Regions from separate parts of the Novosphingobium sp. FW305-C-30-35 genome, predicted to be linked through region 3. Evidence: predicted binding sites of a transcription regulator. Region 3 holds the regulator's gene; each other region holds the start of a gene.

Region 1 (10,940 bases), 770 kb from region 3:
GGATCGCATCGCGGCGTTCGACATCGATGTCGAGCTTCACCACGTCACCGACCTTGATCGAACCCGCTTCAACCTTCGCGTTGTGCGCGTGCAAGCGGCCCAAGGGCTTGGCGGTGTCGCTCACCGCCAGCTTCAGGCCATCGGCACTGGTGATCGTGCCGGCATCGCCGGTCTGGCCACCGCTTTCGCCGTAGAACGGCGTCTGGTTGACGATCACGGTCACGTCATCGCCCGCCGCAGCGCTCCCAACTTCCTTGCCGTCCTTGACCAGCGCAACGACTTGCGCCTCGCCGGTGGTGGCGGTGTAGCCGGTGAACTCGGTTGCGCCGACGCGTTCGGCAATGTCGAACCACACTTCGCTGTCGGCGGCTTGGCCCGATCCCTTCCACGCCGCGCGCGCCGCCGCCTTCTGCTGCGCCATGGCAGCATCGAAGCCCTCGCGGTCAACCGCAATGCCACGGGCGCGCAAGGCGTCTTCGGTCAGGTCGTACGGGAAACCGTAAGTGTCATAGAGCTTGAATGCGGTCTCGCCCGGCAGCGCATCGCCCTCGCCCAGCGCGGCGGTCGCTTCGTCGAGCAGCTTGATGCCGTTCGAAAGCGTGCGGCGGAACTGCACTTCCTCGCGCAGCAGGGTTTCCTCGATCAGCGGCTGCGCACGGCCCAACTCAGGATAGGCAGCGCCCATCTCGGCGACCAGTGCCGGCACCAGGCGGTGCATCAGGGGGTCCTTGGCACCCAGCAGGTGCGCGTGGCGCATGGCGCGGCGCATGATGCGGCGCAGCACATAGCCGCGGCCCTCATTCGAAGGCAGCACACCATCGGCCAGCAGGAAGCTGGTCGAGCGCAGATGGTCGGCAATCACGCGATGGCTGGCGCGCTGCTCGCCCTCGGCCTTCACCGAAGTCAGGCTTTCGGACGCGGCAATCAGCGCCCTGAACGTGTCGGTGTCGTAGTTGTCGTGTTCGCCCTGCAGAACGGCGGCAATGCGCTCCAGGCCCATGCCGGTATCGATGCTCGGCTTGGGCAGGCTGCCGGTGATTTCACCCGCGGTCTGCTCGAACTGCATGAACACGAGGTTCCAGATCTCGATGAAGCGGTCGCCATCCTCTTCCGGCGATCCCGGAGGGCCGCCCCAGATGTGATCGCCATGATCGAAGAAGATTTCGGAGCAGGGACCGCACGGGCCATCGTCGCCCATCGCCCAGAAGTTGTCCTTGGTGGCGATGCGGATGATGCGATCTTCAGGCAGGCCTGCGATCTTCTTCCACAGCTCGAACGCCTCGTCGTCGGTATGGTAGACGGTGGCGAGCAGCTTGTCCTTGGGCAGGCCCCATTCGCGCGTCAGCAGCGTCCACGCATGGGTGATCGCCTGCTCCTTGAAGTAGTCGCCGAACGAGAAGTTGCCGAGCATCTCGAAGAAGGTGTGATGCCGCGCAGTGTAGCCGACGTTGTCGAGATCGTTGTGCTTGCCGCCCGCGCGCACGCACTTCTGCGACGAGGTGGCGCGTGGGGTCGCGCGTGTCTCGAGCCCGGTGAAAACGTTCTTGAACGGCACCATTCCGGCGTTCGTGAACATCAGCGTCGGGTCGTTGTAGGGCACCAGCGGCGCAGACTGCACCACATCGTGCCCGTGCGAGCCGAAGTATTCGAGGAAGGAGCGGCGGATTTCGTTCGTCGAAGTCATGAAAGGCCGATTAGGCGAGCGTTCGGCGCGCTACAAGCACGTTTCATCCATCATTGTGATCGGACGTGGCGCTTACCAGCCACGCCGCAGCATTGAATGCCACCACGCCGTCCCGATGATGGGCCTCCACAAGCTCGGCGAGCCGCATCTCGACCGCTGCGCGCTCGGCCTCGGGCAAAGTCCGCAAGGCCGCCGCAGCAGGTCCGATGCGGCGGAACAGCGCCATCGCTTCGCCCACGGCATCTGGCCCGGTGCCGGCGATGTACCGGAAATCCACCGGCGCGAGCTCCACCGCCCGCCATCCTGCCATGCAGCGTCGCACGTGTTCCGGCAGGGCAAAAGCGAAAGGTCCGGGCGCGGTCGGCGAGGTTTGCGGAGAATCACCTTTCGGCAGTAGCGCCGCGATGGCCGCCGCCCAGTCGTTCTCGGCAGCCTTGCGAAAGCACGAGAAGACCATGCGCGCTCCTGGCATCGCCTGCGCGGCCAGATGGGCGAAGGCTGCTTGCGGATCGGAGAAGAACATCACGCCGTGGCGCGATAAATACAGGTCCGGCCGTGACGCGGGTTGCCACTGCGAGGCATCGGCCAGCTCGAACGTCAGGTTTGGCTGAATGGCGCGGGAGCGGGCCGCATCGACCAGATCGGCAGAGATATCCACGCCGGTCACCTGCGCTTGCGGCCTTGCCTCGGCAATGGCGATCGACAGCTCCCCCGCTCCGCAACCGATATCTGCAACAGCCGCGCCCGGCTCTCGAGCGATGGCGGCCAGAAGTTTGGGTGTCAGGTCGGAAAAGCTGACATCGGTGCGCCGCCATTCGCTGGCCCAGCTCCGTCCGACCGTCCCCTGCCAGTCACTCGCGTTGGTCATGCCTTACATCCCGAAATAGTCGCCGCCCTTTTCGCGCGCGCGCTGCCACGCGGGCCGCGCGTGGATGGCCGCGACGAATGCCGCGAGCTTGGGGAAATGTGCACCCGCCCCTTGCATGACCGCGATCTCTGCCGGGAAGCTCATCATCACATCCGCCCCGGTCCAATTGTCGCCGATAAAGTGGCCGGACGGGCGCAGGATCTGCTCCATGTAGCCAAAATGGGCTGCCAGCTGTTCGTCGATGCGCGGCTTCAGCGGCGCGGCAGCCTCTCCAAGGCGCGAGGTATAAAGCTGCAGGAGGACGGGGGTCATGGCCGAGCCTTCGGCAAAATGCATCAGTTCGAGGTGCCGCAGGGCGTCGTCCGAACCTTCCGCCGGGAGCCATGTGCCCTTGCCATAGCGTTCGCACAGGACCTGCACGATCGCGCCCGATTCCTCGATGACCCGGCCATCGATCTCCAGCAGGGGCGATTTGCCCAGCGGGTGCACGGCCTTCAGTTCGGGCGGGGCAAGGTTGGTCACCGCATCGCGCTGATAGTGCCGAATCTCGTAATCGACGCCAAGCTCCTCCAGCAACCAGAGGACCCGCTGCGAACGGCTGTTGTTGAGATGGTGAACGATGATGCCCATGGCGATTCTCCGTGCGGTTTAAGTGGAAGGTTAACCCGCAACCGCCGGCGCGCAAACAAAAAGCCCGCGCGATCCTGCCGGGGAACGCGCGGGCTCTTTGTCTGGCTGGCGGGCCCGGCTTGCACCGGGGATGGAGGCTGCCCGCCGCCTTGAAGATCAGACGTCGTCGTCCGCGTCCGGACCGACCATCAGACCTTCGGCAACCTTGTCGGTGCGGCCGCGGATCGCGGCTTCCAACCGGTCGCAAAGTTCGGAATTCTCGCGCAGGAAGTTCTTGGCGTTCTCGCGCCCCTGCCCGATGCGGATCGAGTCATAACTGAACCAGGCACCCGACTTCTCGACCAGCCCGGCCTTGACGCCGAGGTCGAGGATTTCGCCGATCTTCGAGATGCCTTCGCCATACATGATGTCGAATTCAACCTGCTTGAACGGCGGAGCCACCTTGTTCTTGACCACCTTCACGCGCGTGGCGTTGCCGACGATCTCGTCACGATCCTTGATCTGGCCAGTGCGGCGGATGTCGAGGCGGACCGAGGCGTAGAACTTGAGCGCGTTACCGCCCGTCGTCGTCTCGGGGTTGCCGTACATCACGCCGATCTTCATGCGCAGCTGGTTGATGAAGATCACCATGCAGCGCGAACGGCTGATCGAACCGGTCAGCTTGCGCAACGACTGGCTCATCAGGCGGGCCTGCAGGCCGACGTGGCTGTCGCCCATCTCGCCTTCGATTTCCGCACGCGGCACGAGCGCGGCCACCGAGTCCACCACCAGCACGTCGATCGCGTTGGAACGGACGAGCGTGTCGGTGATTTCCAGCGCCTGTTCGCCAGTATCCGGCTGCGACACGATCAGGTTGTCGATATCGACACCCAGCTTCTTGGCATAGACCGGGTCGAGCGCATGCTCGGCATCGATGAATGCCGCCGTGCCACCGGTCTTCTGGGCCTGGGCGATGACGTGCAGCGCGAGCGTGGTCTTGCCCGAGCTTTCCGGCCCATAGACTTCGATCACGCGTCCGCGCGGCAGACCGCCGACACCGAGTGCGATATCAAGCCCCAGCGACCCGGTGGAGATCGCCTCCACCTGCATCGCTTCCTTCGAGCCCAGCTTCATTGCCGAACCCTTGCCGAACGCACGGTCAATCTGTGCAAGGGCTGCGTCGAGCGCCTTCTGACGATCCATGTCCTTGATCTTACCTTCCTCGATGAGCTTGAGCTGAGCCGCCATGGCTTCGTTTCCCTTGCTAGAGTTGGCTGACACGAGCCGTCAACAAGGGTTATGTACTCGTTGTGTTCCCGTGGAACAAGAGGGGAACGATATATTCGCGCCGATTTGGCAACGCCTTGGCGCAAATCCTTAGCTTATCTCGCTTTTCTCGCAATATGCGCGGCCGGCAGGATGGTGCGCAAACGGCGTTATCCACGACGCGGGTCGGTTTCGTGCCAAATTGGACGCGCTTCCGTGAAGCGTTGCTTGTGGTCGAATCGCGGCGCCCTGCCATTCACCGATCGCAGAGCCGGCCGCCGTCATTGCAAGAATGCAGAATATCTATAAAGTTAACCCCGACCGTATATCGAAAGTTACTGCTAAATGTCTCAATCCCGTAAGCCGCAGTCTGCGGCCGGTGGCGGCGGCGGGGGCAGACCAGGGAGCCCGCCCCCGGGCGCGAAGCCGAAAGGCCCGCGCCAGGAAGTCGTCAGTGCACGTACGCTATACTTCGGGAATGGCGATCCAGCGCCCGAAACCGCGCTCGCTCGCGCGATCTCGGGCCGGGTTCAGCTCCACCGCATTACCGACGATTACATCGGCCATATCGACGACAGTCGGGAATACTATAACACGCTTTTCGTCATTGGCAGCGACCCTGTCCGGATCCGCAAGCTCATGCGCATCTACCGGCCCTTGCTGAAAATGAAGGCCAAGATAGTCATCATGCGCGAAGTACGGCCAAGCGTGAAAGCGCAGTTGCTCAATGCCGGTTTCGACGATGTCTTCGATCGTGAAATGCCGGTCGCCGAGGCTGCAGCGCGCGTGCGAGCCGTGCTGGGCCGCATCGCCCAGAGCCAGCAGTCGAAGGTCGTCGAGGAAGTCAGGGACCTGCATCTTCAGCACTTCACCCGAGAGCCACTGCTCGGCCGCGAGGCGCGTGTCCTGTCCATGCTCGTAGCCGCGCGCGGGTCACCTGTGCGGAGCAGCCAGCTTGCCATCAGTGGCCGTTCGACGCATCGACCGATCAGCACGAAGTCGCTGCAAGTCCTGATTTCCGGCCTGCGCTCCAAGCTGCGTCCAAATCTGCGAATCGTCAGTCAGGGCCCGGCAGGGTACTCCCTGCAGGAGATCTCTCCGGTCCGGTCATTGCTCGACAGCGCCTCGAAGATAACTTGAGCAACCGACCGTCTGACCCGAGGGTGCCCCGTTCGGCGCCCCCGGTTCTCCAGCCTCGCCTTCCGGATCAGACGACGCCGAAGGCCAGCATCGCATCGGCCACCTTCTTGAAGCCGGCGATATTCGCTCCCTTGACGTAGTCGATATAGCCGCCGCCCTGATCGCCATAGGCGAGGCACGACTTGTGGATGCCCGACATGATGTCCTTGAGCATCTGCTGGAGTTCTTCCTCCTTCCACGAGCGGCGTTCGGAGTTCTGGCTCATTTCGAGGCCGGAGACGGCCACGCCGCCAGCGTTGGAGGCCTTGCCTGGCGCGTAAAGGATCTTGGCTGCCTTGAAGACATGCACACCGTCCAGATCGGTCGGCATGTTGGCACCCTCGGCCACCGCCTTGCAGCCGTTGGCGATCAACATGCGCGCATCATCGCCGAGCAGTTCGTTCTGGGTCGCGCAAGGCAGCGCGACGTCGCAAGGCACGCCCCATGGCGTCTTGCCGGCCACGAATGTTGCCTTCGGGAACGCCGTGACATATTCCTCGATCCGGCCGCGACGGTGGGTCTTGTGCGTCTTCACCCAGTCGATCTTTTCCTGATCGATACCGTCGGGGTCGTGGATGTAGCCCCCCGAATCCGACAGTGTCAGGACCTTGCCGCCCAGTTGCACGATCTTCTCGGCGGCATGGGTTGCCACGTTGCCGGAGCCGGAGATCACCGCTGTCTTGCCCGTGAGGTCTTCTCCCTTCGTCGCCAGCATGTTGGCCAGGAAGTAGACCGCGCCATAACCGGTCGCCTCGGTGCGGATCAGGGAACCGCCCCATTCGAGGCCCTTGCCGGTCAGCACGCCTGTGAAGTTGTTGGTGATGCGCTTGTACTGGCCGAACATGAAGCCGATCTCGCGCCCGCCTACGCCGATGTCGCCTGCGGGAACGTCAATGTCGGCACCAATGTGGCGGTAGAGTTCGGTCATGAAGCTCTGGCAGAAGCGCATGATCTCCCGCACGCTCTTGCCCTTGGGATTGAAGTTCGATCCACCCTTGCCACCCCCCATCGGCAGGCCGGTCAGCGCGTTCTTGAAGGTCTGCTCGAACGCCAGGAACTTCAGCACGGATTCGGTGACGGAAGGATGGAAGCGGATGCCGCCCTTGTAGGGGCCGATCGCATTGTTGTTCTGCACGCGCCAACCGCGCTGCACGCGAATGTTGCCGTTGTCGTCCTCCCAGCAAACGCGGAACGAGACCACGCGATCCGGCTCGGCAATGCGACGCAGGATCTGCTGCGAGTGATACTCCTCCTTGTCCTGCATGAACTCGAAGATGTCTTCAGCAACCTCCTGAACCGCCTGGACGAATTCCGGCTGATACGGATTGCGCTTCTTAACGCCCTCCATGAAGGTCGGCAGGTCAACATGATCGGATACGGCCACGGTACTCTCCCCCAAGTCGGAACCTCTGTCGGCTCACGATATGTATGCCGGTAGCGGCGGGTGCGGCCCGTTATTCGCCCAACCCGGAGAGGTTCCGAGTCGCGCTGTTGTTGGCATTCAGATTAACGCCTTTTGCGCCGTGGGAAAGCGGCGATGCTTGCCCTCACCGCCCGGGCGGCAGGCGATCATCCTTCTTCTTGAAAAGCTGGTCGAGCGCCGACTTCACAGACTCACCGGCCGCTGCGTCATCCTTTGTCGGATCGGGGGTATAGGTCGGTGCATCTTCTTGTGATGGTGGTAGTGCCACGTCTGTGGCACTGTCGTTCGCACCCGGCCTGGTTCCGGCAACCGAGGCTTCCGGGGCCAGCGGCTCCGTCGAAAGCAGCTTTGTGTCAACCGGACTCGCTGGTCCGATAAGTTTGGTCAACCCGCTGATCTGCTCGCCCAGGACCTTGTCGACGGCCCCCGAAATGGTGTCGGTCTTGTAGCGCATGAAGCCGCCGACAACATATTCCCAGAGAATGCGGGTCGACTTTCCACCGCCGCCCTCCACTGGCTTGAATGTTACCGTCATGGTCCCGTTCACCGCCTCGGACTGCAGCGGGCCAAGCCCGCCCACCAGCCTGAGGGCACGGTAAGGTTCGGCGTAAATTACGCGCATGTGCATGACAGATCCCGGCTTCTGCGTAGCCGGAGCGCCCTTCGGAACGGGCAGCCTCTCGCAGAAGCAGCCGTTTGCACTCGCATCCAGGGAAAGATTGGCCGCCTCGCCGGAAAACGTGTGCTGCGGGTTCCACCACAGCGACGGCGTCGTAAAGGCCTTCCATGCCTCTGCCGGGCTGGCGGCGACTTCCCCGGTGACGCGAATAACGAAACCGGAATCGGTCCGTGCCGTGACTTCAGCCCGGGCAGGCTCCGATGCAACAACGGCGAGGCCACCAAGCCCCGCCGTCAGGATATACCACAGCTTGCCCATCACGCGCCTCCGCCCGCTCCGGGACGGGCGGGTCACGCTCGGGTGTTAGCGCTTGCCGAGGATAGCCTCAATGGCTGCCGTCACGTCGTCCATGTCCGCCATGCCGTCAACGCGGGCGACGATACCCTGCGCTTCATAGATCGGCAGGATCGGCGCGGTCTTGGCCCGATACTCGGCCATGCGCGTGCGCACGGTTTCCTCGTTGTCGTCAGGGCGGCGCTTGAATTCATGCCCTCCGCACTTGTCGCAGGTGCCTGAGACTGCAGGCTTCTCGAAGGTGTCGTGATAGCCCTTGCCGCAGGTTGCGCAGGTGTAACGGCCGGTGATGCGCTCGACCAGTGCATCCTCGTTGACGTCGAGTTCGATCACGTGGTCCAGCTTCTTGCCGCGCGAAGCAAGCAGTTCACCCAGCGATTCGGCCTGGGGCGCCGTGCGAGGGTAACCGTCGAAGATCGCGCCCTGCCCCTCGGGCATGGCGTCGAGCTCGTCGCCGATCAGCGCTGATACGATCTCGTCAGAGACCAGCTCGCCCGCTTCCATCACAGCCTTCGCCTTGAGACCGACCGGCGTCTGCGCCTTCACGGCCGCGCGCAGCATATCGCCCGTGGAGAGCTGCTTCATGCCGTGGCGTTCGACCAGACGCTGGGCCTGGGTGCCCTTGCCCGCGCCCGGAGGCCCCAAAAGGATGATGTTCAAGGTACCGTCCCCCTCATGCGGCTGCTGCTGTCAGCGCAGCCTGCCCTTCAGTTTCGCCTTCTTGATCAGATCGCCATACTGGTGGGCCAGCAGGTGCGACTGGATCTGCGTGATGGTGTCGACCGTGACGTTGACCACGATCAGCAGGCTGGTGCCGCCGAAGAACAGCGTTCCCATGCCCGTCTCCGCCATGATGAATTCCGGCACGACGCAGACCACGGTGATATATGCCGCACCCAGCACGGTGATGCGAGTTAGCACATAGTCCAAGTAGTTCTGGGTGTTCTTGCCAGGACGGATACCAGGAATGAACCCGCCGTTCTTCTTGAGGTTCTCGGCTGTCTCCTCGGGATTGAAGACCACGGCCGTGTAGAAAAACGCGAAGAAGATGATCCCCAGCGCATAGAGCAGCATGTAGAGCGGCTTGCCGTGGCCGAGGTACTGGTTCAGCGTCACGATCGCCTGGCCCATCGTGGTGTCCGGCGAGATCGAGTTGCCGGCAAACTGCGTGATCGTCAGAGGCAGCAGCAGCAGCGAGCTGGCAAAGATCGGCGGAATGACGCCAGCGGTGTTAAGCTTCAGCGGCAGGTGGCTGCGGTCGGCGTTCATCATGCCGCGCTGCGTGGCGCGTTTGGGGTACTGGATCAGCAGGCGCCGGGTCGCGCGCTCGAAGAAGCAGATGCCGAGCACCAGCGCGATCAGCATGATCACGATGCCGACGATAAGGAACGGCGAGATCGAGCCGGTACGCCCGCCTTCGAACAGATTGCCGAAGAACTTGGGCAACTGCGCGACGATACCGGCCATGATGATCAGAGAAACACCGTTGCCGATTCCGCGCGAGGTGATCTGCTCGCCAAGCCACAGCAGGAACATCGTCCCACCGATCAGCGAGATGACGGCACCGACCCGGAACAGCATGCCCGGGTTCACGACAGCCTGCAGCCCGCTCGACGCGCCGTATGCTTCAAGCCCGGAGGCGAGCACCCAGCCCTGGATGGCGGTCAGCAGCACCGCGCCATAGCGGGTGTACTGGTTGAGCTTCTTGCGCCCGCTTTCACCTTCCTTCTTCATCGCGGCGAGGGCCGGATGGAGCGAGGCGGCAAGCTGCACCACGATCGAGGCCGTGATGTAGGGCATGACGCCCAATGCAATCAGGCTCATGCGCTCGAGCGAACCGCCCGAAAACGCGTTGAAGATGTCGAGAACGCCGCCGCGCGTCTGGTCGTAAAGCGTCTCCAGGATCAGCGGATTTACGCCGGGCAGAGGCACGAAGCTGAGGAACCGGAAGACGATGAGCGCGCCCACCGTGAACCAGATGCGCTTCTTGAGCTCGGTTGCCTTGGAGAAGTTGGCCAGGCTGAGGTTGCTGGCGATGTTGTCGGCGCGTGATGCCATTTCGGGGTTCTAAGCCTTGCTGCGAAACCGGGCCTGCTGGCCACGTGCGTTCCGGACGTCTTGAGCTAGCCCATATAGTGCGGGGTGACGAAAGTCGAACCCCTGCAAGCCGAAATCCCCGCCCGACTGGCGAGCGGGGATCGGAACTGGCTTACTTGGCCTTGTTGGCCGCAGCGCGAGCGGCCTTCTTCTCGGCTTCGCTCGGGCCGGTTTCGATGACCGAGACCGAACCGCCAGCCTTCTCGACAGCAGCCACGGCGCCCTTCGAGGCACCAGCGACCGAGAACGCGACCTTGGTGGTCAGTTCGCCCTTGCCGAGGAGACGGACGCCATCCTTGCCGCCACGGGCGAGGCCAGCAGCCTTGAGAGCGGCGTGGTCAACGGTGCCCGAGACGTCGAGCTTGCCGGCATCGATCATCTTCTGGATCATGCCAAGGTTCACTTCGGCGTAGTCCTTGGCGAAGATGTTGTTGAAGCCGCGCTTCGGGATGCGCATGTGAAGCGGCATCTGACCGCCTTCGAAGCCGTTGATGCTGACGCCCGAACGTGCCTTCGCACCCTTCTGGCCGCGACCGGCAGTCTTGCCCTTGCCCGAGCCGATACCACGGCCGACGCGCATGCGGCCCTTGCGGGCGCCGTAGTTGTCGTTGAGTTCGTTCAGTTTCATGTTCTGCACTCGCTTTCGCTTTGAGACGCGCTTTGGAAAGGGCGCCGCCTAGCCGATCAGGCCGGGCTTGTCACCCCCTCACGGGACTGAAGGCACCGCGCCGCCGAGCCCCAAAGGAAAACCCCGGCACGGGGCCGGGGCGTCCTTTTTCCCAACGGGGAGCAATGGTCAGTCGACCACGGCCACCATGTGGGGGAGCTTGGCAATGGCGCC
Region 2 (9,822 bases), 1.7 Mb from region 3:
ACAGTTACAGAATACGGCAGCAATCTTTGCACCTATTGTAACTCCATGGCGCACCAAACAACCCGCGCCTAGGAGAAACAATGTCTTATTCTAGCCAGCCGGAAGATTGCCCCTTCCTCGACATCAAGCAGGTGATGAAGGCGACCTCGCTGTCGCGTTCTAGCATCTATCGCGGCGTTAAGGCCGGAACTTTCCCCGTCCCCGTGGCCGTAACTACCGGGCGTGTCGCCTGGCGCGCAGCCGACGTAGCAAAGTGGATTGACGCCCCCCTTGAATGGGGCGCCGAGGCCGAGTTCTGACCAGGCCCACCGGGCCATAACGCGCGGCCCGAGGGCCGCGCCCCCACCGCAGAAACTTTTCCCAACCCCACCGGCAAGCCCGTGCTTGCTGGAACGAACGAGTCTTGCCGAATGAATACTCCTGCTGCCCCCTCGAAGCCGCCGCTGGCTGATCCCCAGCCAAATCTTGCCCACACCCAGGCATTCCTGCGCGCGATCGGCCGCGATGGCGTTCTGCATTTCCGTGCAATTCGCAAAGGCTTGCATGGGAAGGGCGATGTCCGCATCCGCAAAGGCTCGCATGAAGAGCTGCATCGCTCGCTTTTGTCGTTGAATGACGAAGGCTTTTGCGTCTTCGTCCAGGTCAATCCCTCTGACGGTAAGGGGGAATCCGCGGCCAATATCGTTGACGCGCACTGCTTCTTCGCCGACTTCGACGGCACGCCGCACGAAAACGTAAAGCGCTTAGGCCTGCCCCCGCAGATCACTGTTACGACCTCGCCGGGCAAGTTTCACTTCTACTGGCGCGTTGACGGCATCCCTCTGGATCAGTTCAGCAAGGTCCAGCAGCGCCTGATTCGCTTGTTTGGGTCTGATAAGTCGGTGCACGACTTGCCCCGCGTGATGCGTTTGCCCGGATACCTCCATAAGAAGAACCCTGCCACCCCGCATCTTGTTACCTGCGAGGTTGACGAGGAGCGCGAGCCGTACTCCTACGTTGATTTTCTTGCGGCTCTGCAGGCTGCCGAAAGGGCTGCTGGGATCGTCACTCAAGAGCGCAGCGCAGTGCGCCCGCTGCCTACCACACCCGTAGGCACAGGTGACGTTGCTCGTGCGGAGAGCGCTTTGCGCCACCTGGTGGCCCACGATGCGTTGGACCTTGGCGACTACCACGAGTGGATTCGCTTGGGCATTGCTCTGAAGAACAGCTTCCAGGAAGACGGCTGGAGCCTGTTTCTGACCCTGTCGTCTTCAGCCGACGGCTACGAGGGAGAGGACGACGTTCGCAAGCGGTGGGACAGTATTCGCGACGGGCGTAGCGATGGCGAGCGCCTTACTGTGGCAACTTATGTCCGCCGCGCGCAGGAGGCAGGCTGGAAGTTCGCGAGCGGGGCAACGGCACAAGGTGCCGACCCGGAAAGCACTGGCAGCGAAGGTGTTGGCATTGGCGGGCCGGAAAGCGGCAAGGGGCGCAATGTCGATCCGGCAAGCGTTATCATCGCCAGCACCATGAACGCGAACGACGACGTTTTCTTGACGCCTGATGGCAAGCCGCACGTGACGTTCGACCGCCGACTGGGCGGGGGGGCGGTGCGGCGGGTGACCGTCCCGCTGGAAAGTGGTGAATACCAAGACTTGCTTGCACTTCGGTATCACGAGGAAACGGCAACCAAGACTGCGTCGAAGGACAAAATCCAGGCGGCGCTCCGTATCTTGCGCGCCAGGGCAATGAACAAGCCGCGCGTCCCGGTTTACCTGCGCTCTGCTTTCCACGAAGGCAGTGTGTACGTCCTGCTCGACCCAAACGCCGGTCTCGTGGCGAAGATCGATGCGAGCGGCTGGCACATACTTGATGGTTCCCCACCTATCAGGTTCGTGTTGGGCAGTCGCGGCGCACTGCCCGCGCCTGTCTCTGGCGGCGAACTCGGGACTTTTTCCGCGCACTTCAACGTGTCTGGCGAAGACCTTCTGCGGATTGTCGGGTTCATGCTTGCAACCTTCTTCGCCGGAAATGCCAACCCCCTCCTTTTGGTCGAGGGGCAGGCGGGTTCTGCAAAAAGCACCATGGCTGACAAGGTTCTCGCCCTTACCGACCCCCCCAACGGTAATCACGCAGCGGGGCGCTTCAGTATGGCGACCGAAGAGCGGAACCTGCACGTGCAAGCATCGCGGTGCTCGGTCCTGTTGCTTGACAACGTGACGCAGTTCTCCGCCGATGTGGCCGACCAGTTGTGCCGCTTGCTGACCGGAGGGGCGCTCTCCACGCGCAAGCTGCACACCGATGGTGACGAGCATCAATCCTTCATTGCGCGCCCCTGCATCGCGACCTGCATCGGCGCGCCAAGTAACAGAGGTGACTTGCTGGACCGCACCTTGCGCGTAGTGGCGCAGCCAGTGAATCCCCGCCGCACCGAAGCGTCTGTGTGGAACGCCTTCTCGCAAGACGCGGGCAAGATGGTCGGCTTCCTGTTCGACTGTGTTGCCACTGCATTGCGCAATCGCAGCGCCATCGACGCAATGGTGGAATCGCAGCAAGTGCGCCCGCCGCGTTTGGCCGACTTTGCAGCATGGGTCGAGGCTGCTTCTGGCAAGCTTGGGCTTAAGCCTGGCGAGTTCTCCGACCTGTTGTGTGCCGAGCAGGAAGTTCTGCAGCGCAGCGCTGCGGAAGGTGACCCCTTGGTCGAGGCGCTTGTCGGGCACTTTAGCAACGGCGGTGCCGCATTGCGGGGCATCACCGCTAAAGAGGTCCTTTTGGTGCTAGGAAGCTATGCGCCTCCTGGCACTTTGCCGGCGACGAACAAGCTGAAGGATCGCGTGCAGCGGCTTGCCGACGGGCTGCGTGTGTCCGGGTTCGACATTAAGGTGGGCCGCAACCCGCGCGACAAGGTGGCCACGTTCGACATTGCCACGAACGATCACTTTGTGGCCGAGTCGGCGGGGGGCGGAAAGCCCCTGCCCACTGCGTTCTAACGGGCCAGCGTCGCGGGGGCTGTGGCAAGTTGCGGGTGTCGCGCGGGTGTCGCGCCACCCGCCGGTGCTGACCGAGAAGCGGGCAATTCTGCCCACTTGCGGGTGTCGCGGGTGTCGCGGTTATCTATCTCTATTTTCGAGGAAAAACAGGAGACAAGGCCGAGCCGCCACACCCCCGATTTGGGTGCCAAGACCGCAAGAATCGAAGCAGCCCCCGCGACCCCCGCGACGCCCGCGATTCTCTGGACAAGCGGAGAAACTGCTGGTGTCGCGGGGCGCACGTGCTGTCTGGCGACGGCGAAACGAGTCTCTACCCTTGGCACCCCACTGAGGTGACCTGGGTTCCGGCTGCCGACCTGGCCAAGGACTACCGGGCTTTTGCCCGCGCCCACGGGCACAGGGCAGACGACCGCGGCCTTAAGGCCAAGCTGGCCCGGTACATGCCGCCAGGCTTCGAGTCGAAAACGCGCCGCGACGAGGCAGACGTAAACAAGGCCGCCGTGCGCATGTACCCCATCCCGCCCAGAGCGGAGTGCATCCGGTGGTTTGGCCTGGCTACCGGGTACGAGGTTTCCAACGGCGACGAGCGGCCTGGGGCCGAATAGGGCCGCAAAGCGGTTCTGTTACGTTGTTACGTTAGAGACCCCTGTTTTCGATTCTTTCGTAGAGAAATTTACCCTGCAGTGGGGGTGTTTTATGTCTGCGAGGTGTCGAGATCAGTCACTCTAACGTAACAACGTAACGAGCTTTGCTAATTTTGTGACTCAGCACGCCACTTTGCAGTTCTGCCGATGGCTGGTGTACCCAAGCAGGGGAGGTGCTCTGTGGCGCGCCGTGCGATGGCCGGTTTTACCGCGCAACATTGCCCGCATCGCAAGATTTCGACCAGCCTGGCTGTGCAGATTTTTGGCAATCCCGGTGCCTCGATAGCGGCGGCATTTGCAGCGTCGGTTACCGAAAGCGGCCATTCCGGATACGACGCCATTGCTGCCATACGGTCCCGATGGTAACCTTCCGAAGTGAGCCGCAGTAAGCATCAGACCCTCAAGGGTATCATGGACGGGCAGTCCAAACGCGAAATCGACTTGATGTTCACCGAACAAGATCATGACGCAATGGAATGGGTTGCAAAGCGGCAGATCAAGAAAAACACGCTGACACGACGTCACGCATCGAAAATTGACGGTGAACCGCAAGAGAACTGACTTCCATTTCCTACCCCGTTCCCGTCGTTCGCGGGCACAATCAGATGTCCCGGAAGCGGACATTCCGCCCGCCCCTACCCCACCAGCGCGCGCAACTCCGCGATAGTCAGCCAGGGCTTAGCCTTGTGCACCATGCGGTGGCAGTTGGCGCACAGCAGCGCCAGGTCGTCGGGCGTGGTTTCGTCGCCGGGCTGCATAGCGTGCACAAAGCTGGTGTGGTGCGCCTCGATGTAGCCGTAGCCGCGCGGGCCGTAGGTGGCGGCAAAGTCAAAGCCGCACCCCTCGCACTCCAGCTTGCCATGTGCTTGTAAAACGGCGGCCTTCTTTACCGCGACCACCTTGCGGTTGCGCTCCAGGGTCTTGTGCAGCCTGTAGCTAACCTTGCCTTCCTTAACGCTGTACCCTTGCACGGCGTCCAGCGCGGCGGCGTCCATGTTGGCCACAGCGCCCGCGCGAATGGCTTCTGCGGCAACGGCCAACTCCTGCGGCTTGCCGTAGAACTCTGCCCATACTGCCTTGTCCAGCTCGCTCGCGCCCTTAAGGCCCTTGCCGCCCTTGCTGGTAAAGGCAGGGTCCACGCTGCGGAAATTCATCATCTTCATGATGACCCCGCTTGGGTTGCGGTACGTGTCCAGCCCTTCCTCTGTGGCCATCTGCCGCAGCAGGGCGGACACTTCCACAACATCGGGGTGGCCCGCCCCCGGGTCGCGCCCGCCGTGCTTTACGTAAAGGTCCAGCGCCAAGATTATCTGGTCGCGCGTCCACAGGGGGTTGCGCTTTGGCGCTTCGCCCGGCGGCGGCTGGAAAGAGAAGCCCAGCTTCTCCATCACCGGCATCACGTACACCTGCCCGCCAGAGAACTCGTCGTAGCGCAAGGGGGGCGGGTTGCCTGGCAGGTAGCCAAAGGCCGCGCCCGCAATGGCCTTGCTGTCGTAGGCTTTACCGTCGTGCCACAGCCTGTACTTCTGCGCGGGCTTGAACCCGTACTTCTGCAGGAAAGCCGCCTGGCCGATGGCGTCGTACTCGGCAAGGGCGGCCAGTATGGCGGGGCGCGTTAGACTGAATGTAGACCTATCGGCTGGCATGGCGTCCTGTGCGCGCGGTTGCTGGATGCATCCCGGTATGCATGTGCCGCGCCCGCTAGTCCATTACGAGCGGGCGGAAAGATAATCGGGCAACCTGCGCCAGAACGGCCCAAGTCTACTAGATTTCCACAATCTGGTATGCAGTCGCTGGACACAATACGCGGGCCGCAGTTGCCAAATGGGAAGCCGCATCCATAGTTGTGCCATGCGCAGCGGCGCTTTTTGCCGCGATACATATAGAAAGGCGGGTCTGCGATGTCCGAAGCACAGAACGAAATGCGCGAAACCCTTATCACCCTAACATCCGATATCGTGTCCGCGCATGTCGGCAATAACAGCGTTGCGGTTGGCGACCTGCCCACATTGATCGCAAACGTATACAACGCGCTGGCGGGGCTGGATCAACCTGCTCCCGTGGAAGAGGCAGCGCCGGAGCCTGCCGTCTCGATTAGGGCGTCGGTCAAGCACGACTACATTGTCTGCCTGGAAGACGGCAAAAAGCTGAAAATGCTCAAGCGCCACTTGGCCACGCGGTACAACATGACTCCCGACGAGTACCGCGGGCGCTGGAACCTGCCCGCCGACTACCCCATGGTAGCGCCCGCCTACGCGGAAAAGCGGCGGGATCTGGCGAAGAAGATTGGGCTTGGCCGTAAGCCAGGGGCCAGGCTCGTAGTACAGGGCGAGGCCCAGACCGATGCAGAACCCGAAGCTAAGCCCCGCGCAAAGCGGGTCGCTAAGCCTAAGCCATAGTCTCGGCGCGTCGGCAAAGACCGCAAAGAATTGCCTTTGGGGGCATGCGAAAGTTGTCTTCGACCAGGTTTTAATGACCAAAGACTTCTCTGTTGCGTTGTTACGTCAGAGGCCCCCAATTTTATTCTTTCGTGTATAAAAACCCTCCAGGGTAAAGTATATTCTCTAAGTAAAGCAGAATAAGGACCATCTAACGTAACAACGTAACGGAAATGGCGGCGGCATTTGATTTACAGTTAATCGCGCTTGAGGTGCGCGCTAGTGCTTTGCAGCTTTCGGCAACTAATTCACGGTTTTTTAAGACAATCTACGTACGAAACCCGAATGTCAGTGTTAGTCCCGAATGCCTTTTCACCTTGTGGGGAACAGATTTCTCCTGCGTCAAGGCAATGGGGATACCCTTCCGCTGGGATAGTCGATCCGCTTCTCGACCGTGGCATGGCTATAGCGGGAGTCGGCGCATGGTCCTGCAACCTTGCTGATAACAAGCTGAGCTGGACCTTAGGTATCTACAATATCTTCGGATTACCAATCGACACTGTCCCTGATCGGCAACTGGCGGTCGCGATGTATGCCGACGATTCCCGCGAAGAGATGGAAAGGCTCCGTGCCCACGCCATCGACAGAGGGGGCATCTTCACTCTCGATGCGCAAATCAAGCGCGCCGATGGCGAAATCCGGTGGATGCGTATCAGCGGGGAAATGGTACGTCGGGCTGGCGGAAGTCCAATACTGCACGGGTTAAAGCAGGATGTGACTGAGGGAAAGTTGCGCTCACAGGCTTTGCGACGAATGGCAGAGAACGACGCTCTCACAGGTTTGGCTAACCGCGCCGTATATGAAAGCCGATTCCTCAACGCGCGGAGCTCTGCCCCGTCGTTCGCTCCGCTTGGCGCTCTTATCCTTTTCGACCTAGACGGCTTCAAGGGTATCAACGACAGGTTAGGCCATCTGGCGGGAGATGCCTGCCTCAGGGTGTTTGCAGAGCGGTTGTCAGCGAACTTCCCGGAAGCACTTCTGACTGCCCGCATCGGCGGCGACGAGTTCGCTGTAATCGTCAGCAACAGAGAGCCAGAAGCCGCGTTAAATGCGCGTGTAGCCCGCTTCCTAACTCAACTGCGGGCACCCATTTTTTGGCAACAACACATGTTTACAATTGGCGCGGCAAGTGGCGTGGCTGCTCCGAACGATCCATACTTTTATGACCCCGAAGAATTATTCATCCGTGCCGACGCGGCGCTATATGCCGCCAAGAGAGCACCTGGTCGGGCAGGGGCATCAATTTCACTAAAGTAGGGCGGCACCATTAGGCCGTCTGCCGACCACTGCATGTCACAGGGTCAGGTTGGCTTGCCGCGTTTCGCTGTCGTCCGGAACGTCGGCGTGTTGCAAGATAGTGGTGGCCAGCTCGAGCGCGGCGTCCTCGCGCAGCCACGGCTTTGGGTCGGAAATGCCAACGCGCGCCCAGCCTGGGGCTGTTAGCAATGCTTCGGCGATGATGCTTCTATCGATTCGGGACATGGCATATTTGGGACATACAAAGAACAACGATGCAAGGCGGATGCGCGACCATTGACTTGCGGCCCTCTGCACGGGACCTTGGAGGAATGCGCATACGCCTCGAGGCTGCACTTCTCGGAATCCTGATGGCCTTACCCGTGCTGTACTGGATGTATGGCGCAATCAAGGATTGGACTCGTTAGCGTCTTTGTGACACGTTCCCTGCTTGAACAGGGGAAACAAAATGAAATTATTCCAGGTATTTGCTTGCGCTTCGGTTTTCGCTCTTTCAGCCCCGGTAGTGGCCCATGATGAGCCTGCCAAAACCAGCAAAACAACGGTTATCAAATCCACTCAGAAGAGCACAAGCGTGCCTGGGGCTCCCCAACACAGTGGCGGCACCGACGCTAATGGATGCCACAAGAATCATTCCACGGGCGAGTACCACTGCCACAAGCCAAAGTAGGGGCGAGCGGTAAACCGCCCCCCCAACGGCTGCAGGCGGTCGTGTCCCACGGGGTGGTGTAGGAACCGTCGATCCGCAGTAGGATCAGGTTCGGGTCAGGCAGCCAGAGCTGGCAGGCTGACAATGGGGTTATGGCTCACCGAGCCGAGGGTTTCCAGCGTCATGTAACGGCGTGACACCGCCCACTCATCATTCTGTTCCAGCATGAGTGCTCCGACGAGGCGGACGACGGCGGCGTCATTCGGAAAGATCCCGATGACATCGGCCCTTCGCTTAATCTCCTTGTTCACCCTTTCCAGCGGGTTGGTCGAAGCGATCTGCGCCCAGTGCTCCTTCGGGAAGGTCATGTAGGCAAGCACGTCCTCGCGCGATCCGGCCATCATGTCGGCCAGCTTCGGGAACTTCTCGCGCAGGGCATCGGCGACCTGTTCCCATTGCTGGTGAGCCGCTTCAGCCGTTTCCTGCGCAAAGATCGTCTTGATCATGGCGATGACTGCCGGTCGCTGCTTGGGCGCGGCATGTGCCAGCGCATTGCGCATCCAGTGGACCCGGCAGCGTTGCTGGCTCGCGGCGAACACCTTGCTGGCGGCGGCGCGCAACCCCTTGTGGTCGTCCGCGATGACCAGCTTTACCCCGCGAAGTCCCCGGTCGGCGAGCGAGCGCAGGAAGGCTTTCCAGAAGGGTTCCGCTTCTGAAGGGCCGGTGGCAACGCCCAGAACCTCGCGCCGACCATCGGTGTTGACGCCGACGGCGATTATCGCCGCCGTCGAGACGATCCGCCCGCCCTCGCGGACCTTGAGGTAGGTGGCGTCGATCCACAGGTAGGGCCACTCGCCCTCGATCGGCCGCTGCAGGAAGGCGTTCACCCGTTCGTCGATCTCGGCCACCAGACGGCTCACCTGGCTCTTCGAGACGCCGCTGGCGCCCATCGCCTTGACCAGATCGTCGACCGAGCGAGTCGAGACACCGTGGACGTAGGCTTCCTGGATCACCGCCGCCAACGCCTTCTCAGCCGTGCGGCGTGGCTCAAGGAAGCTCGGGAAGTAACTGCCCTTCCTGAGCTTGGGGATCGCCAGCTCGATCCGGCCGGCCCGAGTGTCCCAGCCCCGTTCGCGATAGCCGTTGCGGTGGTTGAGCCGCGCCGGGCTGCGACTGCCCGCAGCCGCACCCGTTCTGGCCTCAATCTCCAGATCCATCATGCGCTCGGCGGCAAATGCCAGCATATCGCGCACCAAATCGCTGTCTGCCCCTTGCTCAATCAGCTCAACAAGGGCCATTCTGTCGTCGGTCATCGTCTTCTTCTCCAGGTTCGAGTTCGCATCCGAACCCTACCAGAAGATCGACGGTGGCCACCCTCTCAGAGAAACCTTCCTACACCACCCCGTGGGACACGACCCTGCAGGCCAACGCGCGGTTCGTGGGTTCCCTGCAAGAACCAGGATGCATAAGTCCAAATGTCCGTTTGGGTTCGTGCCTCTGGCTAATACCCATGGCTGCGACTTTTCTTAAAAATGCTCCATCCTCACGTTTAGGAGGTCATTGGCAAAGGCTCGAATTATAAGCGCTTCCATCTTGCTAATCAGATCGCCATGGACCTCATATGCGCTGACGTAGGCCGCCATTTCCCATAGACAGATTTCGCGCCTCTTAATCTGAACTGCTGTTGCGCCAAATTTACCTTTGATTCTAGGGTGATCCGCACGCTTAATAGATTGAACTTCGCCCCGTCTCCGATTGTAGGCGCTGGTCATTTCAGCCCACAATGATTGTTGCACTGCTTTACCCGCATAGATGGCTCTGCCTCTGCTATCGTGAAAAACGTAAATGCCTTTCGCTTCTTTTAG
Region 3 (10,940 bases):
AACCAGGCCCTGTTGAATCATCTGCACATGCTGGCCGTGGAGTGGCAACTCACCGAGAAGATGCAGGGCAGGCTCGGACTGGATCCTGTGCTTACCCCCCTGCTTCAAGACATCATCGCTTCGCGCGATCCCGATCTTGCCGCGCGCGGAATGAACCTGCTCGCGGCGCAGGCGCGATTCGGGCAATTGATGCGACGCATGCAGATTCCGCTTTCGGAACTTCCGGGTGACCTTCATCATATCGCATTGATGACGATGCAGGCCTATGTTGCCGAGGACCCATCCGGACTGGCTGCTGCCGGGGCGGCAGAAAGCACGCTGCGCCAGCAACGGATGACTGCGGCATCGCGTCTTGAACTTCTCGATCACGTCATTGGCCAATTGGCCGGAGATTCAGGCCGCGGTCTGAAAATTGATACTGCGGGCATTGCGCTCTTTCTATCGACGCTTGCATCGGGAGCGGGCATGTCGCGCGAGATGGCGATCATGTGCACGACCGAAAGTCAGATGGCGCGAATGGCTCTCGCACTGTCGGCTGCAGGAGCTGACCGCACGAATCTGGTGACCACTTTCGCCGCGCTTCATCCGCAGACCAGCTTGCCCGATGGCATCGATCAGATCGTACCTGATGCAGCTGCGGCGATGCTGGCGTCTTCCCTGATGCGTCGCGAAGCGTTCGGATAGCGATCAGCAGATGAAGGTATCCCCGTGACCACCGCAGGTCTAATCAGCGCCCGCTGCGACAGTGCGGACCGTCTGGTCGAGTCCGACGAGATCCTTGCGGCGCTGCAGGTTCGGCTGGGCGGGGGTTACCCCGGAGTGATTGCGCTGCCCGGTCTCCTGTCGCTGGTTCGTCGTGCGCGAATGGCGGGAGCGACCCTGGGTGCCGCCATGACTGTGACGGACGAAGGGCAACCGCTTTCGTTTTCGGCGCGCGCCATCCCCGATGGGGCGGGCACAAGAATCGAGATCAGCGACTGGAAGGTCGCCTCGGACGCCTGGCAGGGCGATGAAGCCGCATCCGCCGATGAAGCACTGGTCCGCCAATTGGCCGAGGCGCACATTGTTCTGGACGCTGAGCAGCGCATCGTATCGGGTTCTGTAACGGCGGGCGATCTTGCCGACCTCGCATCGGGCCTGCAGCAAGGCTTTGGCAAATACTGGACCGATTTCGTAACGCTTGAAGGCAATGCACACCGCCAACCGCTGCACTGGCGATTGCTTGACGAAGCCCGGGTGGCCGTCCCCGGCTCGTCCCGTGTGTGGAAGACGCGCATTCTTCCGTTGCGTGCCGGGGGGTTCGAACTGCTCCTCGTAGCAGAGACTGTGTTGATCAATGTCCCGGCCAAGGCTGTCGCTGCTGCGCCGGAACCCCTCCCACAGCCAGACTGGAAGGGATTGCTGGGGCGCAAGCTGGCGCCGGCACTGCGTTTGCCAATCAACCGGATCGTGGCCAATGCCGAAACCATCCGGACACGCCTCGCCGGTCCATTGGCAGAACAGTACGTAGGGTACGCCGGCGATATTGCAGAGGCGGGGCGGCACCTGCTGTCTCTGGTCGAAGACCTTGCCGACCTTGAGACGGTGGAAGATGAAGGCTTTGCACCTGCTCCCGATCACATCGATCTTGTAGATTGTGCACGGCGCGCAGCAGGCATCCTCGGCGTGCGGGCGCAGGAACGGGGCATTGCGTTCGTACTCCCCGCGCTCGATGTGGCAGCGCCAGCCATCGCGGAATTCCGCCGCGTGCTGCAAATTCTCCTCAATCTCATCGGCAACGCCGTGAGATACTCGCCTGAACATACCCGGGTCGAGGTCGATTGCGGTATCGATGGGGAGTTCGCCTGGATCACCGTACTGGACCAGGGGCAGGGCATTGCTCAGGAGCACGCCGAAAAGGTTTTCGAGAAATTCGAGCGCCTTGGTCGCAGTGGCGATGGCGGCAGCGGACTGGGCCTCTATATCTCGCGCAGACTGGCACGCGCGATGGGAGGCGATCTCACTGTCCAGCAGGCGCCAGATGGCGGCGCGAAATTCGTGCTGTTGTTGCCGGCTGACACTGCCGCGCAGGCAACCGCAGCGGGCTGACGCTCAGCCCCGCCGCGATGCGCGCCAGATTGCAAGCGCGCCGATCAGCATCAAGCCTGCGCCGATATAGGCCCATTGTGTCTGGGCGAGCATGAAGCTCGATGCCGGCCACATGATCAGGCCCAGCCCCTGTCCGATCCACAAGCCGCCCATGAGAAGGGCGACGATGCCGAAAATCCTGAGAACTGTCGCCATCGTCGCCCTTTCCTGTTTCTCAATCGATCAGCGTTCGCTCAGCGGCACGCAGTCGCGCTGCGTCGGGCCGGTGTAGAGCCGGCGCGGCCATCCGGTTTCTCTCGAGAAACCGGCACGAAAAGTGCGGCCGCGCCTCTCACGCCTCAGCGTTCGCTCAGCGGCACGTAGTCGCGCTGCGTCGGGCCGGTGTAGAGCTGGCGCGGACGCCCGATCTTCTGGCCAGGATCGCTGATCATTTCGTTCCACTGTGCGACCCAGCCCACGGTACGGGCGAGGGCGAAGAGCACGGTGAACATCGTCGTCGGGAAGCCAATCGCCGAAAGGATGATGCCCGAGTAGAAGTCCACGTTCGGGAACAGCTTCTTCTCCGCGAAGTACGGATCGCTGAGCGCGATTTCCTCGAGGCGCAGGGCGGTCTCGAACAGCGGATCGTTGACCTTCAGCGCGTCGAACACTTCGCGCACGGTCTGCTGCATCACGGTCGCGCGCGGATCGTAGTTCTTGTAGACGCGGTGACCGAAGCCCATCAGGCGGAACGGATCGTTCTTGTCCTTGGCGCGGTCGATGTAGTGCTGGATGCGATCGGGGGTGCCGATCTCCTTGAGCATGTTGAGCGCGGCTTCGTTCGCGCCGCCGTGCGCCGGGCCCCACAGACAGGCGATGCCTGCCGCGATGCAGGCAAACGGATTGGCGCCCGAGGAACCGGCCAGACGGACGGTCGAGGTCGAAGCGTTCTGCTCGTGATCGGCATGAAGGATGAAGATGCGATCCATTGCCTTCTCGACAGCGGGGATCACTTCGTACTCTTCGGCCGGAACGCCGAAAGTCATCTTCAGGAAGTTGCCGGTATAGGACAGCTTGTTGTCCGGATAGACGAAGGGCTGGCCAACCGAATACTTGTAGGCCATCGCCGCGATCGTCGGCATCTTGGCGATCAGGCGGTGCGAGCTGATCTTGCGATGCGTCGGGTCAGCAATGTCGGTGCTGTCGTGGTAGAACGCCGAGAGCGCGCCGACGACGCCGCACATGATCGCCATCGGGTGCGCATCGCGACGGAAGCCGCGATAGAACGTGGCAAGCTGCTCGTGCAGCATCGTGTGGCGGGTGATCGTGCGGCTGAAGTCCGCAAGTTCCTGCTGGCTCGGCAGTTCGCCGTTAAGCAGCAGGTAGCTCACTTCCATGAACGACGAATGCTCGGCCAACTGGCCGATCGGGTAACCGCGGTGCAGAAGCACGCCCTCATCACCGTCGATGTAGGTCAGTGCGCTGTCGCAGCTTGCCGTCGAAGTGAAGCCCGGGTCATAGGTGAACATGCCCGTCTGGCCATAGAGCTTGCGGATGTCGATGACGTCCGGCCCGATGGTGCCGCTCTTGATCGGCATGTCCACGCTGTTGCCGCCAGCGGTCAAAGAAGCCTGGTTTTCGCTCACGCCTAAGCCCTCCTGTTTCTTCTGTCTTTACAGTTTATGCCCGGGTTCAAGCCAACTGATCGCGGATGCGCGCCAGCGACTCGTCCTTGCCGAGCAGTGCCAATACGTCGAATATTCCCGGCGAGGTAGTCTGTCCCGTCAGGCTCGCGCGCAACGGTTGGGCAATTTTGCCCAAGCCTATCCCAAGCTCCTCGGCCATTTGTTTCAAAGTGGCCTCCAGCCCTTCGATTGTCCAGCCGTTTTCCGCCTCGAGCGCAGCCACCACTTTGGCCAGTATCGCGCGCGAATCGTCGGTCAGTAGTGCGGCCGCCTTTTCCGCCATGGGCAGGGGGCGCTGCGCGAACAGGAACACCGAGGAGGTCGCCAGTTCGTTGAGATCGGCAGCGCGCACCTTCAGCACCGGCATCGCTCTGGTCAGCAGATCCATGCCCGCTTTGGCGTCGAAGCCAGGCTCCAGCACAGCCATACGCGGGGCGACCAGCCCGGCAAGCCGGGCATCGTCAGCCTCGCGAATGTAGTGGCCATTGAGGTTCAGCAGCTTCTTGAGATCGAAGCGCGATGCGCCCTTGTTGACGTTGGCGATATCGAACCATTCAACCGCCTGATCGCGGCTGATGATTTCCTCGTCACCATGGCCCCAGCCGAGGCGCAGCAGGTAGTTGAACACCGCTTCGGGCAGCAGCCCCATCTCGTCGCGATAGGCGTCGACGCCCAGCGCACCGTGACGCTTTGAGAGCTTGGCGCCATCGGCACCGTGGATCAGCGGGATGTGCGCGTAGATCGGATCGGGCCAACCACCTTCGATCTCGTTCATCGCACGGACGATCACCAGCTGACGGAACGCATTGTTGATGTGATCGTCGCCGCGGATCACATGGGTGACGCCCATGTCATGATCGTCGACCACGACAGCGAGCATGTATGTCGGCGTGCCGTCCGAACGCAGCACGATGAAGTCGTCAAGCTCGCTGTTCTGGACCGTGATAAAACCTTGAACGCGATCGGGAATCGTCGTTTCGCCTTCCCGCGGCGCCTTCATGCGCACCACGTAGGACTGGTCGGCCGGCCACTGATCAGGCGTCGCATCGCGCCACTCGCTATCGATGCGGAAGGGGCGGCGCTCGGCCTGGGCTTTCTCGCGACGAGCGGCGAGCTCTTCCTGCGTCAGGTAGCAGCGATAGGCGTGTCCGGCCTCCAGCATCTGGTGCGCGACCTGAGCGTGCCGTTCCGAGCGGGCGAACTGGAACACAGGCTCCTCGTCTCCGCCCAGACCCAGCCAGTTCAGCCCGTCGAAGATCGCTTCGATGGCCGCATCGGTCGAGCGAGCACGATCGGTATCCTCGATGCGCAGCAGGTACTTGCCGCCGTTGTGGCGAGCATAGAGCCAGTTGAACAGCGCCGTACGCGCGCCGCCAATGTGCAGGAAGCCAGTGGGCGAAGGGGCGAAACGGGTGACGACCGGGGCATTGCCGGGCGATCCTGCAGAAACGGTGTCAGTGGCGCTTGCCATCGGCCGCGCTTTCCTTTGCTTTGAATGTCATGGCGTCTCCGGCTGCAGATCGGCCAGCGGCAGACTACCCCGCCGCCGAACCGGTCCCTGAACCGGGCGAACGCGCGCGGCATTGGGACATCCGCGCGCGATTGTCCAGCATGCTTGATGGTCGGATCGACGCTGCAGAACGCTTCCTGGATGCACACCCGTTCGAACGCGGGCTCTGGCTGGTGGTGGCCTTTGCCGCAGGCATCGTGCTGTGGGTAGCGCTTCCCTCCCGCTCCGACTGGATTGCCGCACTGTTGGCGCTTGGGGCCATCGCCATCCTTGCCCTGTTGGCGATCAATGCCGAGAAGCGGCCTCACCTGCGCCTCGCCGTGGCAGGACTGGCGATCATGGTGGCTGCCGGCGAGGTCACCATCTGGACGCGCTCCGCGCTGGTGGGGCAACCGGGCATAGCGAGACCGCAGGTTTCTGCTCTTGCCGGAGAAGTTCTTGAACGACGGGAGGAGCCGGCAAAGGCGCGCGCGCGCCTCGTATTGCGGGTGATGCTGGATGGCATGGCCGGTCCTGTCCGCGTGCGGGTCAACCTGCCTTACGACAAGGATCCGGGAGACGTGGCTGAAGGTGCCCGGGTCGCCCTGGGCGCCCGGCTCATGCCACCGGCCGCTCCCATGCTTCCGGGCGCGTATGACTTTGCTCGCAGGGCCTGGTTCGATGGCCTTGCAGCGACGGGAACGGTGCTGGGCGATGTGCGAGTGGTCGGAAGATCAGATCGTGATACCACGCTTCGCAGCTTGCAGAAGTCGCTGGCCGAGCATGTCCGCTCACGGTTGACCGGATCGGCGGGGACAATTGCGGCCGCATTTGCCAGCGGGGATCGCGGGGCGATTGCTGCCAGCGATGAAGACGCCATGCGCGATGCGGGACTGACCCACCTCCTGTCGATCAGCGGCTTGCATGTCAGCGCGCTGGTGGGGGCCGTCTATTGGCTGGTTGCGCGCTTGCTCGCGCTCTTTCCCTGGGTTGCGCTCAGGATCCGCGTGCCTCTTGCAGCTGCGCTGGCAGGCGCCCTGGCAGGATTTGGCTATACCTTGCTGACCGGAGCGGAAGTGCCCACCATCCGGTCGTGCATCGGGGCATTGCTTGTCCTTGGTGCGCTGGCCTTGGGACGCGATCCACTATCGATGCGAATGGTCGCGGTTGGCGGCTTTGTCGTCATGCTGTTCTGGCCCGATGCCGTCCTTGGCCCCAGCTTCCAGATGAGTTTCGCGGCCGTGATTGCGATCATCGCCTTTCACTCGGCGGGCCCGGTCCGCTCGTTCCTCACCGGTGAACACCATGGGCCCCTGGTCCGGGCTGGGCGAAGCTTCGTAATGTTGCTGGCTACCGGCATGGTCATTGAACTCGCACTGATGCCAATCGGCCTGTTCCATTTTCATCGCGCTGGCGTTTATGGCTCGCTGGCAAACGTCATTGCCATTCCGCTGACCACTTTCGTGACCATGCCGCTGATCGGCTTGGCCCTGGTGTTTGATCTCGCAGGCCTTGGCGCACCGGTTTGGTGGCTGGTTGGCAAGTCCCTCGATCTGCTGCTGGCGCTGGCACACTTCGTGGCATCACAACCCGGCTCAGTAACTGCAATGCCGCCCTTCGAAACATGGAGCTACGCGCTGTTCCTCGTCGGCATGTTGTGGCTGGCACTCTGGGTGGGCAAGGTGCGCCTTCTTGGCACCATACCCGCCGGTCTTGCCATCACCGCTATGGTCCTGACGCCGCGGCCCGATGTGCTTGTCACCGGTGATGGCCATCATGTCGGCATAGCCGGCGAAGGATCGGACCTGATCGTCCTGCGCATGGGAAGGGGCGATTACATGCGGGACAACTTGCTCGAACTTGCCGGAATGGAAGGCAGCCTTCGTCGCCTCGATGAATGGCCGGGTGCTCGCTGCAATGAAGACTTCTGCGCTGCAACGGTGCTCAGAAACGAACGGCGTTTTACGCTCCTGATGGCCCGCAGCCGAAACTACATTGACGACATGGCGCTTGTGGCGGCCTGCGAGCGGGCCGACATCGTCATCGCCGATCGACGCCTTCCGGCATCGTGCCGCCCGCGCATGCTGAAGGCAGACCGATCCTATCTCGCCAATACGGGAGGCATATCCATCGATCTTGCCTCTGGCCGGATTCGCACCGTAGCGGAGGCGCAGGGCCAGCATGGTTGGTATCGCTGGCCAGTACCGCGCCCGACGCTCAGCCAAACGCACCTCCACGACGCCGGAGCCGAAACGCCAGATGCGTCTGAAGCAACCGTGCCGGTAACGGCGCTAGTGGCTTCCAAGCGATGAATGCGACCCAGGGCGGTCCATTTCCTTGTCCGGCGGGCGATGATCTCAAAGCAGCGCTCCTTTCCGCCGAACTTGCCGGGCGAACCTGACGTTCGCCCGGCTCAATTCATCAGGGGAGGACCCAGCGCACCGATCCGACGTAGCTCCCCGCAGTCGGCATGCCGTCGCTGCCAAGTGCAGGAGTGAACCGCGCTCGCGCGCTGACTTTCGTGCATGTCGCTGCATCAAGGTCAGGAGACCCGCTCGATCCGGTAATCTCGCATCCCGTGACGCGGCCATCCACGCCTATCGAGAGGCGAAACCGGGTTAGCCCTTCTCTTTCCTCTCTGATTGCGGCCGAGGGATAGTCGCGGTCCGAGATCCATGAGCCCGGCGATCCCTTCGGCGATGCTGTGCGCACGGCAAAGCTCGGCGAGGGAGAGGGGCGGGGCTCGGGCAGGACGTTCGGGATAGGGTCGACTGGCGTGATCGGGGTGACCTCGATATCCCGGACTGTGCTTGAAGGATCCACCGGCGTAATCGCGATGTCGGGGCGGGGGGCCACCAGCGAGCGGCTGCCAGGCTGTGGGGAAGGTTTCACGTCCGGCGGAGGAGCGACAGGCGTTACCTTCACCTCCTCGTCCTCCCACTGCTTGGCAGGAAGTCGGTCCGTCAGGATCGTGACCATGCTGTTGGCGAACCCTGAAGCGATCGCCCAGATCGCCACTCCATGAAGCAGCCCGACCGCGATGAAGGTCTGTGTCTGCCTGCGTCTCGTATTCTCGATTGCATAAGCCATTGGCAACACCTCTTCCGTTGCCGACGCCCCATGTTCTGGCGGGCCGTCCCGGAAAGGGGCGCCCCATGGCGGGGCATTCGGTAACAGTGGATACTATACTTCACACTGGATCACATCCAGAAGAATCTCAACCAAATCGATTGATATTTGCCATAACATGCTGATGCAAAAAAAGCCGCCGCGCATTTCCTGCGCAGCGGCCTTTATCATCAGGCACGCCCGAAGGCCGGGCGCTATGTTGCAACAAACGTCAGTGGTAGCGCCGCAACAAGCCTGCAAGCTTGCCCTGCACGGTCACCTCGTCGGGGCGATAGAACTGAGGATCATAGGCAGCGTTGGCGGGATCCAGCCGAACCATGCCCTTTTCGTGATGGAGATACTTGAGCGTGGCCTCTTCCCCGCGCACAAGTGCAACCACGATCTCGCCATCGCGCGCCATATCTGTCTTGCGGACAAGCGCGTAATCGCCATCGAAGATCCCGGCTTCAACCATCGAGTCACCGGACACTTCGAGTGCGTAATGCTCTCCTGCGCCCAGTAGCGCGGCAGGAACCGGCAGGGTCGCCGTCGTCTCGAGGGCTTCGATTGGCACACCGGCTGCAATCTTGCCGTGCAGCGGCAGCTCGATCACGTCGTTTGCCGCCACAGGCACGGGAGGCGCTTTTGGTGCAGGACGAAGCGCCGTGACGCTTCCGCCCGTTGCTCCACCATCTGCATTGGCAATCTGCCGAACGGCGCTCTGCTTGCCCACCGCGCTGTCTGGCTGGCGGAGGACTTCGAGTGCCCGTGCGCGGTTGGGGAGGCGGCGGATGAAGCCACGCTCTTCAAGCGCCGAGATCAGCCGGTGGACGCCCGACTTGGACTTCAGATCGAGCGCTTCCTTCATCTCCTCGAACGAGGGGGAGATGCCCGACTCTTCAAGCCGGACCTGAATGAAGGTGAGCAGTTCGTGCTGCTTGCGCGTCAACATCGGCGGCCACTCCGCAATGCGCGGCTTCGAGGCAAAGCCGCTGGTCTTTCATGGACCGGGAGTGAATGTTCCATCCCGGCGAACGAATGCGGAACGGATAAGCAACCTGTTGCGACTCGTCAAGCAATTCCGCCATTTTCGAGGAGGTAGATAGGAACATCCGTTCCGGCCGGTTTGGCCTCGGCCCCTGCTTCCCGCACGGCCAACGCGTTGGCCCTTGAAAGTGGAGAGAGCGCTCCGGAATCCTGGAGCGGGTCGAGCCTTACCGACGCTCCGTCCCATATCGCGCGCAGGAACTCCATTCGGCTCCCGCCCTGCGCCAGTGGCTCTGCAAGCCGGGCTGGGATGGCTTTTGGCAGAGGCGCGCTCGCGCCGAGCATCGCTCTCAGCAGGGGGAGCATGAACAGGTAGGCCGTGACGAAGGCCGAGGCGGGATTGCCGGGCAGGCCGAGAATGATCTGGGATCCACGCGTTGCCACCAGCAGCGGCTTGCCCGGCTTGATGCCGATGCGCCAGAAGTCGATCGAGGCGCCAACGGCCTCGAGCGCCGGGCGAACGAGATCGTGATCCCCGACTGACGCCCCGCCGCTTGTGACGATGATGTCCGAGTTGTTTGCCGCGTCCAGCGCGCGGACCAATTCTGCGAGTTCGTCCGCCACAGGACCGGCATGGCGGATATCGACCGGCAGGGAGGCGGCCATCGCACAGAGCATCGGCCCGTTGCTGGCGGGAAGCTGGTGCAGGTCGGGCAGGTGGCCGGGAGGAACCAGTTCGTCGCCGCTGTCGATGACGGCCAGGCTGACACGCCGGCGCACGGGGAGATGGCTGTGGCCACCGGCGATGGCGAGCGCGATTTGCGCAGGACTAATGCGGCTACCCGCAGAGATCAGCGTTTCGCGAGAGCTGAAATCCATGCCTGCGGGTCGAACGTGGCGCGAAGCGGGCTGCGGTGGCTCGCCGGTCAAGCTCAGCTCGTTGCCGTTGCGCGCGCTGTCCTCCTGAAGCAGCACCATGTCCGCGCCTTTTGGCAGGATGGCGCCAGTGCTGATGCGGGTGGCTTCACCGGGGCCGACCTCGCCGCCGAAGGGGTGGCCGGCCGCGCTTTCACCGATCACGCGCCACGGGCCCGGAAGATCGGCACTGCGCATGGCATAGCCGTCCATCGCCGAAAGGGCTGCCGCTGGCTGCGTGCGCCGGGCAAGGAGGTCCTCGGCGAGGTAATGGCCAAGGCATTCGGCAACCGAGCGATGCTCGACGGGCAGCGAAGGCGCGAGCGCGAGCAACCGGCTCTGCGCTTCGGCAAGGGGTAGGGGCGGCGCTTTCATTCCGGAGCGCGCCAGGTTCCGGACTTGCCGCCCCGCTTCTCGATCAGACGGACACTTTCGATCACCATGCCTTTGTCGAGAGCCTTGGCCATGTCGTAGATCGTCAGCAGGGCGAGGCTCACCGCCACCAACGCTTCCATCTCTACGCCCGTGCGACCGGTCAACGAAGCGGTGGCAGTGCATTCGATGCCGTCGGCGACGAAGGCGAAATCGACGTTGACCGCATCGAGCACCAGCGGATGGCAGAGCGGGATGAGGTCGCCTGTCCTTTTCGCCGCCATGATCCCGGCAATCCGCGCTGGGCCAAGCACATC

The links. Region 3 encodes LexA, which represses DNA repair genes until DNA is damaged. Its sites were predicted from a motif close to GTTCCNCNCTTGTTCT; they were not measured.
Region 1: recA (recombinase RecA) is a predicted target of LexA. The motif match lies at 4,482-4,497, and genes of this name have one in related genera.
Region 2: AC3WLM_RS09275 (DUF6771 family protein) is a predicted target of LexA. The motif match lies at 7,554-7,569, and genes of this name have one in related genera.

What each region holds. Positions count from the first base shown of each region.
Region 1 is NZ_JBYSYJ010000001.1:976,019-986,958, forward strand. Features, by position in the region: gene alaS (alanine--tRNA ligase) at 1-1,684, opposite strand, end outside; gene AC3WLM_RS04795 (class I SAM-dependent methyltransferase) at 1,728-2,552, opposite strand; gene AC3WLM_RS04800 (glutathione S-transferase family protein) at 2,556-3,182, opposite strand; gene recA (recombinase RecA) at 3,339-4,409, opposite strand; gene AC3WLM_RS04810 (helix-turn-helix domain-containing protein) at 4,773-5,567, shown strand; gene gdhA (NADP-specific glutamate dehydrogenase) at 5,635-6,990, opposite strand; gene AC3WLM_RS04820 (SRPBCC family protein) at 7,154-8,002, opposite strand; gene AC3WLM_RS04825 (adenylate kinase) at 8,012-8,662, opposite strand; gene secY (preprotein translocase subunit SecY) at 8,693-10,060, opposite strand; gene rplO (50S ribosomal protein L15) at 10,212-10,727, opposite strand; gene rpmD (50S ribosomal protein L30) at 10,896-10,940, opposite strand, start outside.
Region 2 is NZ_JBYSYJ010000001.1:1,869,181-1,879,002, forward strand. Features, by position in the region: gene AC3WLM_RS09245 (helix-turn-helix transcriptional regulator) at 81-299, shown strand; gene AC3WLM_RS09250 (AICE element replication initiation protein) at 411-2,969, shown strand; gene AC3WLM_RS09255 (hypothetical protein) at 3,989-4,174, shown strand; gene AC3WLM_RS09260 (HNH endonuclease) at 4,249-5,259, opposite strand; gene AC3WLM_RS09265 (Ros/MucR family transcriptional regulator) at 5,515-6,012, shown strand; gene AC3WLM_RS09270 (diguanylate cyclase domain-containing protein) at 6,451-7,308, shown strand; gene AC3WLM_RS09275 (DUF6771 family protein) at 7,345-7,533, opposite strand; gene AC3WLM_RS09280 (YHYH domain-containing protein) at 7,757-7,978, shown strand; gene AC3WLM_RS09285 (IS256 family transposase) at 8,074-9,270, opposite strand; gene AC3WLM_RS09290 (hypothetical protein) at 9,484-9,822, opposite strand, start outside.
Region 3 is NZ_JBYSYJ010000001.1:204,886-215,825, reverse strand. Features, by position in the region: gene AC3WLM_RS01245 (hypothetical protein) at 1-684, shown strand, start outside; gene AC3WLM_RS01240 (sensor histidine kinase) at 709-2,088, shown strand; gene AC3WLM_RS01235 (hypothetical protein) at 2,092-2,283, opposite strand; gene AC3WLM_RS01230 (citrate synthase) at 2,427-3,713, opposite strand; gene gltX (glutamate--tRNA ligase) at 3,760-5,223, opposite strand; gene AC3WLM_RS01220 (ComEC/Rec2 family competence protein) at 5,253-7,553, shown strand; gene AC3WLM_RS01215 (energy transducer TonB) at 7,663-8,331, opposite strand; gene lexA (transcriptional repressor LexA) at 8,582-9,301, opposite strand; gene AC3WLM_RS01205 (molybdopterin molybdotransferase MoeA) at 9,421-10,626, opposite strand; gene moaC (cyclic pyranopterin monophosphate synthase MoaC) at 10,623-10,940, opposite strand, start outside.